Regions from separate parts of the Paenibacillus sp. FSL K6-1566 genome, predicted to be linked through region 1. Evidence: predicted binding sites of a transcription regulator. Region 1 holds the regulator's gene; the other holds the start of a gene.
The links. Region 1 encodes CtsR, which represses protease genes until heat stress. Its sites were predicted from a motif close to ATGGTCAATAAAGGTCAAACA; they were not measured.
Positions count from the first base shown of each region.

Region 2: clpP (ATP-dependent Clp endopeptidase proteolytic subunit ClpP) is a predicted target of CtsR. The motif match lies at 2,174-2,194, and genes of this name have one in related genera.

Region 1 covers NZ_JBBOSR010000001.1:5,848,973-5,856,422, forward strand. Annotated here, with positions in the region: gene radA (DNA repair protein RadA) at 1-982, opposite strand, end outside; gene clpC (ATP-dependent protease ATP-binding subunit ClpC) at 1,384-3,840, opposite strand; gene NST08_RS26435 (protein arginine kinase) at 4,045-5,112, opposite strand; gene NST08_RS26440 (UvrB/UvrC motif-containing protein) at 5,154-5,678, opposite strand; gene NST08_RS26445 (CtsR family transcriptional regulator) at 5,703-6,164, opposite strand; gene NST08_RS26450 (IS3 family transposase) at 6,565-7,450, opposite strand, start outside.
Region 2 covers NZ_JBBOSR010000001.1:219,476-226,925, forward strand. Annotated here, with positions in the region: gene NST08_RS01055 (PdaC/SigV domain-containing protein) at 1-626, shown strand, start outside; gene NST08_RS01060 (hypothetical protein) at 922-1,368, opposite strand; gene clpP (ATP-dependent Clp endopeptidase proteolytic subunit ClpP) at 1,499-2,095, opposite strand; tRNA gene NST08_RS01070 (tRNA-Arg) at 2,260-2,334, opposite strand; gene NST08_RS01075 (sugar-binding transcriptional regulator) at 2,598-3,641, shown strand; gene gap (type I glyceraldehyde-3-phosphate dehydrogenase) at 3,760-4,764, shown strand; gene NST08_RS01085 (phosphoglycerate kinase) at 4,959-6,140, shown strand; gene tpiA (triose-phosphate isomerase) at 6,224-6,976, shown strand; gene gpmI (2,3-bisphosphoglycerate-independent phosphoglycerate mutase) at 6,978-7,450, shown strand, end outside.

The sequences.
Region 1 (7,450 bases):
CGCCTGTGCCCATCCGTCTCGGTGACGGAAAATGCGTCGTGGATATAAGCGCCTGAAGCTCCACGAGCACAGGACGCGTTCCCTCCATGCTGGCAACGACGGTCGACCCGGCTACGCCTAGCGGACGCTCGGAGAGGAACAGCTCGGACGGGTTACCCACTTCACGCAGACCGTCCTCTCCCATTTCAAATATGCCGATCTCATTTGTCGAACCGAAGCGGTTCTTGACCGCACGCAGCAGGCGGTACGTATGATGCCGCTCTCCTTCAAAGTAAAGCACGCAATCCACCATATGCTCCAGCATCCGCGGCCCTGCAATGGCCCCTTCCTTGGTCACGTGGCCGACCAGCACCGTGGCAATGCCCTTCACCTTCGCCAGACGCATGAATCGGGAGGTGCATTCCCGAACCTGGGATACGCTTCCCGGCGCACTCGTGACCTCCGGCAGGTATACCGTTTGAATGGAGTCGATCACGACAAAACCCGGCTGAACGCTCTCCACCGCTTCCTCGATCGATTCCAGGTTCGTTTCGCAGAGGACGAACAGCTCCGGCGACAGCGCGCCGAGCCGGTCGGCCCGAAGCTTCGTTTGCCGAACCGATTCCTCACCCGATATATACAGGACGCGGATGCCGCTTTGCGCCAAACGGTTCGAGGCTTGCAGCAGCAGCGTCGATTTCCCGATGCCGGGGTCTCCTCCAACCAGCACGAGCGATCCGGGAACGAGCCCGCCGCCGAGCACACGGTTCAATTCCGCAATCCCCGTCTGGATTCTCGGTTCCTTTCCGCTCTCTATATTTATGATGGAAAGGGGCTTTTCTTTACTATGAAAAAGAGGGGAATTCATCCCCTGCGTCTTGATTACCGTCTCGGTCTCCTCTACCATGGAATTCCATGATTGACAGCCCGGACATTTCCCGAACCATTTCGGCGCTTCATAGCCGCATTCGGTACAGAAAAATTTCGTCTTAGTTTTGGCCATGGAAGTCTCCTTTATGTTGCCTTTTCCTTTGTCGGAATCCGTAAAACCCTGCAAAATCAGGCATTAATCAAAGTTTACCATTTCTTCTAATTGACCGTAAAGGCAAATTGCACAACTTTACACAGGATGGGATGGATTTGTCTAAAATTTAAAGAGCCGAAGGAGAATCGGCATTTGTTTAATGATCATTTACGAACAAGCGGTGTGTCCGCTTCGCTGCCTGATCATTCTTACGATCGCTGTTAAACAAGGGGAACTGGAATGGATTATCGTGGTGGCTTCCCGGTTTTTAAAGGCGAGCGCTGTCGCTTCTTCGGAACGATTCCATCCTCTCCGCTAGGTTGGTACCCTAAAATCAAAAACCCCCGCTGGAAATAATCCAGCAGGGGGGGAATCTACGCTTATTCGGTCTCGGACGATGCGGCAGCAACGCTATCCTTCTTGCGGACGGACAGCTCGCCGTTCTCCTCGTCGATGATGAGGGCATCGCCTTTCTTGACATTGCCCTTCAGCAGTTCCTCGGAAAGACGGTCCTCGATATGCTTCTGGATGGCCCGGCGCAATGGACGGGCACCGAAGGCAGGGTCGTAGCCTTCTTTCGCGATGAACGCCTTCGCCTGATCGGTAAGCTCGAATTCCACGTCGAATTCGCGCAGCCGCTTGCGCAGCTCGTCGGACATCAAGGTCACGATCTCGGCGATATGCTTCTCTTCGAGCGAGTGGAACACGATGATCTCATCGATCCGGTTCAGGAACTCCGGACGGAAGCTCTTCTTCAGCTCATCCATCACTTTCGTCTTCATATTGTTATAATCGCGGCCCGCATCGGTCACGGCGGTGAAGCCGAGCGTCGAATTGCGCTTGATCGCCTCGGCGCCGACGTTCGACGTGAGGATGATCAGCGTGTTGCGGAAGTCGACGACGCGGCCCTTGGAATCGGTCAAGCGTCCGTCCTCCAGCACCTGGAGCAGAATGTTGAACACTTCAGGATGCGCCTTCTCGATCTCATCCAGCAGGACGACGGAGTATGGCTTGCGGCGAACCTTCTCGGTCAGTTGGCCGCCTTCCTCGTAGCCCACGTATCCCGGAGGCGCTCCGACCAGACGTGCCGTGGAATGCTTCTCCATGTACTCGGACATGTCGATCCGAACGACCGCATTCTCATCGCCGAACATCGCTTCGGCAAGCGCGCGTGCAAGCTCGGTTTTACCAACGCCTGTAGGTCCAAGGAAGATGAAGGAGCCCATCGGACGCTTCGGATCTTTCAGACCTGCGCGTGCACGGCGTACCGCACGGCTGACAGCCTTAACGGCTTCTTCCTGACCGATGACGCGGCTGTGCAGAATCTCTTCGAGATTGAGCAGGCGCTCCGTCTCTTCTTCCTTCAGCTTATTCACCGGAATTCCGGTCCAGTTCGCCACGACATCGGCGATATCCTCAGGCGTAACCTCGGAATCGGTGCGGCCCTGCTTTTCCTTCCACTGATTCTTCGTAATTTCGAGCTCTTCGCGCAGCTTCTGCTCGGTATCGCGAAGTGCAGCGGCCTTCTCGAATTCCTGGCTTTGCACAGCGGCATCCTTCTCCTTGCGGATGTCTTCCAGATGCGCTTCCTGGTCTTTCAGATTCGGCGGAATCGTGTACGTATTCAAGCGTACCTTGGAGCCCGCCTCGTCGATCAGGTCGATGGCCTTATCCGGCAGGAACCGGTCCGTAATGTAACGATCGGACAGCTTCACGGCTTGCTCGATCGCCTCATCCGTAATCTTCACGCGGTGATGCGCTTCATATCTGTCACGCAGCCCGTAGAGGATCTGAATCGCTTCCTCCGGAGAAGGCTGATCCACCGTGATTGGCTGGAAGCGCCGTTCAAGGGCAGCATCCTTCTCAATATATTTGCGGTATTCATCCAGCGTCGTCGCCCCGATGCACTGCAGCTCGCCGCGCGCCAGAGACGGCTTCAGAATGTTGGAAGCGTCGATCGCGCCTTCCGCACCGCCTGCACCGATCAGCGTATGCAGCTCGTCGATGAACAGGATGATGTTGCCCGCTTGGCGGATCTCATCCATAATCTTCTTCAGCCGGTCTTCAAACTCGCCGCGGTATTTCGTGCCGGCCACGACCGAGCCCATGTCGAGGGTCATGACCCGCTTATCGCGGAGCGTTTCCGGAATTTCATTATTGATAATGCGCTGAGCCAAGCCCTCGGCGATGGCCGTCTTACCGACCCCTGGTTCCCCAATCAAAACCGGGTTGTTCTTCGTGCGGCGGCTCAGCACCTGAATGACGCGCTCAATCTCTTTGCTTCGGCCGATGACCGGATCCAGGTTGCCTTCCTTGGCAATCGCGGTCAAATCGCGGGCCAAGCTGTCCAGCGTAGGCGTGCTTGCGTTTTGCGGCGTGCCGTGGTGGCTCGATACCGCCTCGCTGCTGCCGAGCAGCTGCAGCACCTGCTGGCGCGCCTTGTTCAGGCTGATGCCCAGATTGTTCAGCACGCGTGCTGCCACGCCTTCGCCCTCGCGAATCAATCCAAGCAAAATATGTTCTGTTCCAACGTAGGTGTGCCCCAGCTTGCGGGCTTCATCCATGGAAAGCTCAATAACCTTCTTCGCCCGCGGCGTGTAGGCAATATTGGTTGGCTGCTCTTGGCCGCGTCCGATCAAGGTCTCTACTTCGTCTTGGATTTTCTCAAGACCAAGCCCGAGGCCGATCAGCGCTTTAGCCGCAATGCCGTCTCCTTCGCGGATGAGTCCGAGTAAAATATGCTCTGTTCCGATATTGTTATGTCCCAGACGCACGGCTTCTTCTTGAGCCAATGCAAGCACCTTCTGAGCACGTTCCGTAAATCTGCCAAACATCATAATATTGCACCTCCACGTTTCATGTATATTTACCCTCACGAATTTCGGTGTATCGCCGCCCCGAAGGGTCGCGATGCTGCCCGATTCGCCTATTAAAAGAAACAACGGTTATATTCCATTAACCGAACCCTGGCATTTTTATCCCGGGTCAAGAAATATTCTTCCTGAAAGCTCTAGATTCCTGTCTCTTAATCAAAAGTTCATCTACGGCTTCGCAGCCAGCGTTTCCCTGATGAGCTTGGCTCTGTACATATCGCGTTCCGAAGGATTCATGCTCTCCCCGAACGTCTTTTGCAGGAAGCCCGGCTGCGTCTTCACATTAAGCTCATTCATCACCGAGCTGGCCGGACCTTCGAGCAATCCCAGATCCACACCGAGACGGACATCGGACAGCCGCTGCGCCGCTTCCTTGGAATCCATAACCGCCGCGTAGGACAGTATGCCATAGGAGCGCATCACCCGGTCCGTGATCCGCAGCTTGGATTCATTAAGAAGACGCTGTCTGGCGTTCTTCTCATGCTCAATGATCTGCAGGGCGACACTGTGAAGATTTTCAATAATCTCGGCTTCGGTCTGGCCAAGCGTAATCTGGTTGGAGATCTGGAACAGATTGCCCACAGCTTCGCTGCCCTCGCCGTAAATGCCCCGAACGGTCAAGCCCACCTGAGACACGGCCGAGAGAATCCGGTTGATCTGCTGGGTCATCACCAGCGCCGGCAGATGCATCATAACCGAGGCACGGAGGCCGGTTCCGACGTTCGTCGGACAGCTGGTCAGGTATCCCCGCTTGTCATCAAAGGCATAATCGACATGCGCTTCGAAAATATCGTCCAGCGCCGTCGCCCGCTCCCAAGCTTCTCTAACCTGAAAGCCCGGATATAAACACTGTATGCGTAGATGATCCTCTTCATTGATCATGATGCTGACGGATTCGTCCTCTGTCAAAATGACAGCGCCGTTTCGGGATTCATTGGCCAGATTGGGACTGATCAGATGCTTCTCGACAAGCACCCGTTTATCCAAATCGTCAATATCGCTCAATTTGATAACATGCAGCTCCCCGAAATCGTTCAGCCGCTCCCTATCCTTGATGACGCTGATCAGGCGCTCTAGCACTTCGCTCGACTGCTGATTCGTCGCCAGCAGCGGGAAAGGAAGCTGCTGCAGATTGCGCGCCACCCTGACACGGGTGCTGATGACAATGTCGGAATCCTGACCATTCCCGCGCATCCATTCGCTCAGCGCCGTATCGGTAAACCGGTGATTAGACATCACGCATTCCTCCTAGCTAAAAGTGCATCATCATAAGTTCCTCATCCTTGGGCGATATTTCGCTCAAGCTCGCGGATCCGGTCCCGAATCTCGGCGGCCGTTTCAAACTCCTCCTGCACGATCCGGAACTGAAGCTCCTTCTTCAGCTCCTCAATCTTGCGCTTGAGCTGAATGACACCGCCGGTCCGCTTCGGCACCTTGCCGACATGGGACGTATTGCCATGCACTCGCTTGAACAGCGGATCCAGGCGATCCGAGAAATATTTATAACACGAGCTGCAGCCGAAACGGCCAAGCTTGCTGAATTGGGAATACGTCATGCCGCATTCCTCGCAGCGCAGTGTCTGCGCCGGCTTGGCTCCCGCATTCTGGCCCTTGCCGGAAGGATCCAGATCCAGGAGCCCTGACAGCAAACTGTGTATAGAAAAACCATTCGACGTCCCGGGGATCAATTCCCCTTTTTCACGGGCACAAGATTCACAAAAATGAAATTCGGTCTTCTCGCCATTCACGATTTTCGTAAAATGCAATGTCGCTGGTCGTTTACCACATTCCTGGCATATCATACTCCATGCCCTCCTTACACAGACTCACTTACCTAACAAAGCAATAAGCATGGCCTTCATGATTCTCGCACGGAGCTCATCCCGGTAAGGAAGCTTCACATTGAGGCAATCCCTCGAAATGGCGGCCCGCATCAAGCTGGCCTCTCGTTTGTTCAAGAACCTTGACTCCTCCAGCTGGTAGATCAGCCCTTCCGCGACCGTCTGGTCGATCCGGCTGCCGATCGTATGATGCAGATGCTGGTGGAGTGCGGAATGCTGGGGAAGCTCGATCCGCTGGATGCGGATATAACCGCCGCCTCCGCGCTTGCTCTCGACGAGAAAGCCCTTCTCCAGCGTAAATCTGGTGCTGATGACATAGTTGATCTGGGAAGGAACGCAGGAGAACTGCTCCGCCAGATCGTTCCGTTGAATTTCAACGGTTCCCTCCGGGCTTTCCTGCAAAATGCTCTTGAGGTATTGTTCGATAATATCAGAGATATTACGCATGGTCTGTTCATCCTCCACTGTTTGAAACGATAAGACGGATTGTGATCTTACACGTCCGCACAGAGTCATACCTTTAAATTTTAACCATAATCAAAATCAGCGAACCCTGCCCGTTGACTTTGACTTTCTTTGACTTTAATCTCATTATAGCATAACTTTAAAATTTGCCAAGGGGGGGCCACAAAATTTTCGCGCCGGTCTGTTATTCGTAGTCTGCCCATTTTTTCTCACCCTTATAGCCACAGCCCCGCAGGAATTTTGCCTCTTCGAGCGCCTTCCAAGCCTGCCCTTAATCCCCACAACGCGCGCCCGCACTCGAGGCTATAGAAAAAAGCAGCCTGATCCCGGTTCCTGAACTGTGACCCGATTTGTGGACAGTTTGAAATAAACCGCCTAGAGCTTAGCTAGCAAGCAGATGACCTCTGAATTCATCGGGGGTCATCTTTTTTAATGTCCACTGGTATCGTTCTGAGTTGTAGTAGCTTATGTACTCCTTCACTCGCACCCTCACTTCATCAATAGTTTGGCAATCGCTAAAATCAACGTCGTCTTTCAAGTGACCGAAGAATGATTCCATCGGGGCGTTGTCCCAGCAATTGCCTTTGCGCGACATCGACTGCTTAAATCCTGCCTTAGCAATGAGAAGACGGGTTTTAGGATGCGTGTAGTGCATCCCTTGGTCGGAGTGCAGAATCGCTTCTGGATGAATGTTTCCATCTAATCGCTCTAAAAGACGCTGTAGCGTCCGCTCGACAATTGGAAGCTCGAGTGTTGCTGCCACGCTGTCGGCAAGGATCTGCCTGGTCGCCCCGTCCTTCACGCAGGAAAGGTATGCCCAGTGTCCGCTTCCATAGCGCAAATAAGTGATGTCAGTGAGAAACACTTTCTCAGGTTCGCCTTGGTCAAACTTTCGCTCCAGCAGGTTCGGACACGTCTTGTGCTCTTGAGTTGCCTTAGCCATCTTGCGGTAGGGGTTCGCCTGACGGATTACGGCTACCAAGCCTGCCTTTTTCATAAGCCGGCGAATCTTCTTGTGGTTCATGACAACGCCGCTTATCTGTTCCAGCCGCATCTTAATCACAAGCGCACCTGCTTTGCCGCGGAGCGCGTCAAAGTGCTGCTTGATGAGAAGGATGTCCTGCTCGTCGGCGGCAGCACGAAGTTGACGATCTTCTTCCGTCCCCAGCCACCTGTAATAGCCGCTTGGACTTACTTCCACGAGCTCGCATAGATAGCGTGTCATTCGTTTCAGGCCATATGCCCGAATGGTGCGATTTATGATCTCA
Region 2 (7,450 bases), 5.6 Mb from region 1:
AATGGAGTCCGTCCTCGAAGACGCTCAGCTTGACGAAGAAGCAGAGCGATCTAACGATCAAATCGGAAACGTTGAAGAAGACGATCCAGGGCGTGGAAGCTGCTGCGAGTTATCCGGTTGTCAGCGGCCTAAGCAATGGCGAGGCCCAAACTCAAATCAACAGCGTATTGAAAAAGCATGCGGAAAGCGTGATCGCCCGCGCAGAGGAAAGCATCAAGGAGCTTCCTCCGGGTGAAGACAGCTTCCCTTATGCCTTCGAAGGCAATTTTGTGGTCCACTACAACAAGGACGGCTTGCTGAGTGTTACGGCGCATGATTATTCCTATCTCGGCGGCGCGCACGGCATGACCTTCAAGAACAGCTTCACGTTCTCCCTGAAGGATGGAAAGCTGCTGAAGCTTGGCGATTTCATCGACCTGAAGGGCAAGAAGAAGAAGCTCGACAACCGCGTCTTGAGCGAGTTGAAGAAGGGCGGGGGCTACCTTGGCGGATTCGAAGGAGTTCCGGAAGATGCGGAATTCTATCTGAAGGATAACGCCGTGGTCCTGTACTTCCAGCTGTATGAATACACGGCTTATGCCTACGGCTTCCCTGAATTTGAATTGAAGCTGAAGGAATGGAAATAAGGATGGGAACCGCAGGTTCTGAACCATGGGATAACTGAATCCTAGGGGGCGCGAGGCCTGTGACCGTTTGATACACTGTGATGTAAAGATGCAACAATGTGCCGGAATACAAAAAGAAATCCCTTGGATCGCAGCCTGAGGTTAACTTCAGGCCTAGCGGCCAAGGGATTTTTGTATGCGTAGGGCATGGCGGAGGGGTCTGCATCACAGTTGGGTATAGCTAATCAGACGGATATGGGCATTCACAAGCTCATGAACCAATTACGAATCCATCCTGAAGGGATCCGATGGAATCTCATGTTGCTTGTTGAGGATCCCTCCGTCTGAAGCGGGAATGTCCAATTCCGTAACCAATTATACCGGCTCCCCAACCAACGGCCGCATGGACAAGAGGATAAACCGTCTCCTCCGAGTGACCGGTGTAGTGGACGAGCCCGTAAAGGGGGACGGCGTAGAGAAGGACGAATGGAATGAGAACGACGTAGAGCTTCAGCAAGTAGCCGACGACCATGAAGAACACGCCGACGAGCCAATAAGCCGAGAACCAGCGGGGGTAGAATGTCTGATTGGTATACCCCATCACAAAACCGGAGAACAGAAGCAGAAGGACAAGAACAATGGAGGCAACTCCATGAATTGCATGCGGATCGGCGCCGGAAACGGCACGCTCCAGGTTCATGATCAGAAACGGAAGATGGACGAGCACGAGCATGAAAACAAAGGATATTTTAGAGCCGATCATAAGGACCTCCCTGTATATTAGGAATCAACAATGCAATTATACCAGAAATAACCATTGGGGTTGTTCTATACAGACATAAGAAAAAAGGCATGCACCTTTACGTGTGCATGCCTTTTGCATGTATTGCTTCTTATAGTCCTTGCGAAGGCGTCTTCTCCAACACTTGGTCGACGAGACCGTATTCTTTGGCTTCTTCAGCCGTCATGAAGTAGTCGCGGTCGGTATCCTTCTCGATCCGCTCCAGCGGTTGGCCGGTGCGCTCGGCAAGAATACGGTTCAGCTTGTCGCGCATCTTCAGAATGCGGCGTGCCCGGATTTCGATATCCGTTGCTTGACCTTGTGCGCCGCCAAGCGGCTGGTGAATCATGATTTCGCTGTTCGGCAGCGCGTAGCGCTTGCCCTTAGCGCCTGCATTCAGCAGGAATGCACCCATGGAGGCGGCCATACCGACACAGATGGTCGAGACGTCCGGCTTGATGAATTGCATCGTATCGAATATTGCCATCCCCGCGGTGATCGAACCGCCAGGGCTATTGATGTAAAGGTGAATATCCTTCTCCGGATCCTCTGCCGACAAGAACAGCATTTGGGCAATGATGGAATTGGCGACCACGTCATTGACGTCGGAGCCGAGGAAGATTATGCGGTCTTTCAGCAATCTGGAATAGATGTCGTATGCCCGCTCGCCGCGGTTGCTTTGTTCAACGACCATAGGTATAAAACTCACGTGAAAAACCTCCTCATTAAGTGCATCACTAATAAATACTGTTACCGTATTACCCACATGATAAACAATTTTAATCAAAAAGTCAAAGATAGTCAAACTATTGGGCAAAAAAAAGAGCCGTCATGGGCACTTTCGGGTAATTCATATATGAGAAAATTTAAAGATGGCGCGCCCGCGAGGAATCGAACCTCGATCTCAGGCTCCGGAGGCCTACGTCATATCCATTGGACCACGGGCGCATATAAAAAATCAGCAACGAAGATGATTATACCCTATCTAATAGAAAAACACAAGAGCGGATAAAACATTGTTTTGATATATAGAGAGGTTTCGATTTGGCCATAATGTATAAGAATGATGGTTGCAGAGAAATATACGTTCGGACACTTGCAACCTGCATCATTATTGGTTAGAATAGGGGTGGGACTTAAAAGGTTATCCCGGGACATTTTACGTCCAACCGATAGAAGAGCCGAGACGAAAGTTTGCAGGAGTGGAATGCATGCGTAACCTATTAGAAATACAAGAGCAGCTTCTGCCCGATTTGATGTACACCTTTAAACGAAGGTACACGATCCTCCATCAGATCAAGCTGTCCGGGCTGGTCGGCCGACGAACGCTGGCGTCATCCTTATCGATGACGGAACGGGTTCTGCGGGCTGAAACCGATCTTCTGAAAGCGCAGGGACTGATCGAGATTGAGACGCTCGGTATGCGGATCAGCCATGCAGGACTGTGTCTGCTCGAAGAACTGGAGCCGCTCATGAAGGATTTGTTCGGGCTGGTCGAGCTTGAGGAGAAGATCAAGAAGGCCTACGGACTCCGCAAGGTTGTCGTCATTCCCGGTGACAGTGAATCCTCTCCGGAAGTGAAGCGCGAGCTCGGACGTGCCGGAGCAAGAACACTGCTAAGCTTCGTCGAGAACGGCGATACGATCGCCGTCACGGGTGGATCCACGCTCGCCGAAGTCGCGGAGCAGATGTCACCGCTTGCGGCAGGGCCTCTGAAAGGCACATGGTTTGTGCCCGCACGCGGCGGTCTCGGAGAGAGCATGGAAATTCAGGCTAACACGATTGCTTCCAAGATGGCGAAGCGCGTGGGTGCCGAATATCGTCTGCTGCACGTGCCTGATCTCCTTAGCGAGGATGCCTATCAATCCCTAGTGCAGGATCAGCACATCCAGGAGATTGTGGATGTCATCCGACGTTCCCGGATCATTATCCACGGGATCGGCGACGCGATGGAAATGGCCAGAAGACGCAAGCTGGACGAGGACTCGATCCGCAGCCTCCAGCAGGATGGGGCGATTGCCGAATCCTTCGGATACTACTTCAGCGAGGAAGGCGCGGTTGTCCACAAGATGCTGACTCTCGGGCTCCGGCTGGAGGACATCATGCAGACGGAGACGATCATTGGCATTGCCGGCGGCCGAAGCAAAGGCAAAGCGATTCATGCCGTGCTGAAATTCGGGCACGAGGATATCCTCGTTACGGATGAGGCGGCTGCGCTGGAGGTAGAGAAGGAGATCGATGCAGCGGCATCGTAACCTTACGGTCCAGCAAGCATACAGGTGCAAGGCCTCGTTATTCTTTATCCCGTTGTCTTGATCGGCTTAACGGCCGGTCTTGAATATATTAATTTTACAAATATGGAGGGAACTACTCATGGTTAAAGTAGGTATTAACGGTTTTGGACGTATTGGACGCAACGTGTTCCGTGCTGCGCTGAACAACAGCGAAGTAGAAATCGTTGCAATCAACGATTTGACGGACGTAAGCACGCTGGCTCACCTTTTGAAATATGACACGACTCACGGAAGACTGAATGCAACCGTTGAAGCTAAAGAAGGCGCACTGGTTGTAAACGGCCGTGAGATCAAAGTATTTGCTGAGCGCAACCCTGAAGCATTGCCTTGGGCTGAGTACGGCGTAGAAATCGTTGTTGAGTCCACGGGTATCTTTACAGCGAAAGAGAAAGCTTCCGCTCACCTCAAAGGCGGCGCTAAGAAAGTTATTATCTCCGCTCCAGCTACGGACGAGGATATCACTATCGTTATGGGCGTTAACGAAGAGAAATACGATGCTGCTAACCACACCATCATTTCCAACGCTTCTTGCACAACCAACTGCTTGGCTCCATTCGCTAAAGTTCTCGACGAGAAGTTCGGCATCGTGAAAGGTATGATGACTACCGTTCACTCCTACACGAACGACCAGCAAGTGCTTGACCTTCCGCACAAAGACCTGCGTCGTGCTCGTGCAGCTGCTGAGAACATCATTCCTTCCACAACAGGTGCTGCTAAAGCGGTTAGCCTGGTTCTGCCGCAATTGAAAGGCAAGCTGAACGGTATGGCAATGCGCGTACCTACGAAGAACGTTTCCGTAACGGACCTCGTTGTTGAGCTGTCCAAGAACGTTACGCAAGAAGAAGTTAACGCAGCGCTGAAAGCAGCCGCTGAGGGTCCATTGAAAGGCATCCTGAACTACTCCGACGAGCCGCTCGTATCGAGCGACTACAATGGCGATCCTGCTTCTTCCACGATCGACGCGCTCTCCACAATGGTTGTTGGCGACAACATGGTTAAAGTTGTTTCCTGGTATGACAACGAGTGGGGCTATTCCAACCGTGTCGTTGACCTCGCTGCTTACATCGCAAGCAAAGGTCTGTAATTGATCCAGCCAACCAATCGAAGAGGAGTTCCGTTTACGGGCCTCCTCTTTGGTTCATGGTTTTAACCTGTTTTCATGCCAGAGTACTGGGAAGTAGCGAGAGAAGCCGGCTCTGGCGGGCGATTAGAGAGAGAAACGAGAGCAGCGGCATGCTGCCCGGCGAGGGAGAACATTTTGTTAGGAGGAACGTGGAGATGAACAAGAAAAGTGTGCGTGACGTAGAAGTAAGCGGCAAACGGGTGTTTGTCCGCGTCGATTTCAATGTACCGCTCGAAGATGGTAAAATTACAGACGACACTCGGATTCGCGAAACTTTGCCGACGATTCAATATTTGGTGGAGCGGGGCGCCAAGGTCATCCTGGCGAGCCATTTGGGCCGTCCGAAAGGCGAGGTTGTCGAATCGCTGCGTCTGAATCCTGCAAGCGAGCGTCTGTCCGAGCTGCTGGGCAAGCCGGTAGCAAAAGCGGACGAAGCTGTAGGGGAAGCAGTAAAAGCGCAGGTCGAAAAGCTGCAAAACGGCGACGTGCTGGTGCTTGAAAATGTTCGTTTTTATCCAGGTGAAGAGAAGAATGATCCGGAGCTGGCGAAGCAGTTCGCAGAGCTTGCCGATCTGTTCGTGAACGACGCGTTTGGCGCAGCACACCGTGCGCATGCATCTACTGAAGGTATTGCTCATCATCTTCCAGCCGTATCCGGCCTCTTGATGGAGAAGGAGCTGTCCGTTCTCGGCAAAGCCCTCTCGAATCCGGATCGTCCGTTCACGGCGATTATCGGCGGCTCGAAGGTTAAGGACAAAATCGATGTCATCGACAACCTGCTGAACATTGCCGACAACGTGATCATCGGCGGCGGATTGACGTATACCTTCCTCAAGGCGCAAGGGCATGAAATCGGCCAATCTCTGCTTGATAAAGAGAAGCTGGATGCCGCGCTCGGATTCATCGAGAAAGCGAAGCAGCTCGGCAAGAATTTCTACCTGCCTGAAGATATCGTCGTTACCGACGAATTCAGCGCAAATGCCAACACCAAGATTGTCAATATCGATGGTATTCCGGCTGATTGGGAAGGCATTGACATCGGACCGAAGACTCGTGCCAAATATGCTGAAGTCATTAAAAACTCCAAGCTGGTTGTATGGAACGGACCTATGGGCGTATTCGAAATCGAACCATTCAGCCATGGTACCCGTGCAGTGGCACAGGCATGTGCAGAAACGGAAGCCTACACGGTGATCGGCGGCGGGGATTCCGCAGCAGCTGCTGAGAAATTCGGACTCGCTGACAAGATGGACCATATTTCCACCGGCGGCGGTGCGTCTCTTGAGTTCATGGAAGGCAAAGCACTTCCTGGTGTTGTGGCACTGAACGATAAATAAAGATATAGATCAATGATTTTGGATAGCTAATGTGGAAGAAGCTTGAACCCCGGCTCACCGGGGGGAATAAAGGAGTGAACTGTGTGAGAACACCTATCATAGCTGGCAACTGGAAAATGTTTAAGACGGTTCCGGAAGCAAAGGCTTTTTTCGAAGAGATTAAAGGCAAAGCGGAAGTAGAAGGCGTGGAAAGCGTGATCTGCGCACCGTTTACGAATCTTCCGGCTTTGGTGGAAGCAGCCAAAGGAACGAACATCAAGATCGGCGCGCAAAACCTCCATTTTGAAGATAACGGCGCATTTACAGGCGAAATCAGCGGTTTGATGCTGAAGGACCTGGGCGTTGATTATGTCATTATCGGACATTCCGAGCGCCGTCAATACTTTGCAGAAACCGATGAGATCGTGAACAAGAAGGTTCATGCGGCATTCCGTCACGGCTTGCTGCCGATCGTATGCGTAGGCGAGAAGCTGGAAGAGCGTGAAGCCGGCCAGACGAAAGATGTGTGCAAGGTGCAGACCGAAGCCGCATTTGCAGGTCTCCCTGCAGACCAAGCGGTTCATGTTGTCATTGCTTACGAGCCAATCTGGGCTATCGGGACAGGCAAATCTTCCACGGCTGAGGATGCTAACGAAGTGATCGCCTATATCCGCGAGCTGGTGAAGGGCTTGTACGGTGAAAGTGTTGCAGCTCAAGTACGGATTCAGTACGGCGGCAGCGTGAAGCCTGAAAATGTAGCGGAGTATATGGGACAAAGCGACATCGACGGCGCGCTCGTCGGCGGTGCAAGTCTTCAGCCGGCTTCCTACATCGCACTCGTTGAGGGGGCGAAGTAAGATGACAGCTCCAAGACCAGTAGCCCTGATCATCATGGACGGTTTCGGGCTTCGCAACACCGAAGTAGGCAATGCAGTCGCTCAAGCGAACAAGCCGAATTATGACCGGTACTTGAAGCAGTATCCGAACACAACGCTTACCGCTTGCGGCGAAGCGGTCGGTTTGCCGGAAGGCCAGATGGGGAACTCTGAGGTAGGCCACCTGAACATCGGCGCAGGCCGGATCGTGTATCAGGACCTGACCCGGATCTCGAAGTCGATTCGTGAAGGCGAGTTCTTCGAGAACGATACGCTGGTGGAGGCGGTTCGCGCGGCAAAAAACAGCGGCAAGAAGCTTCATCTGTACGGGCTTGTGTCGGATGGCGGGGTACATAGCCACATCGAGCATATGTTTGCGATGCTGGACCTGGCTAAAAAGGAAGGCATGCAGGACGTTTACATCCATGGCTTCATGGACGGACGGGATGTAGCGCC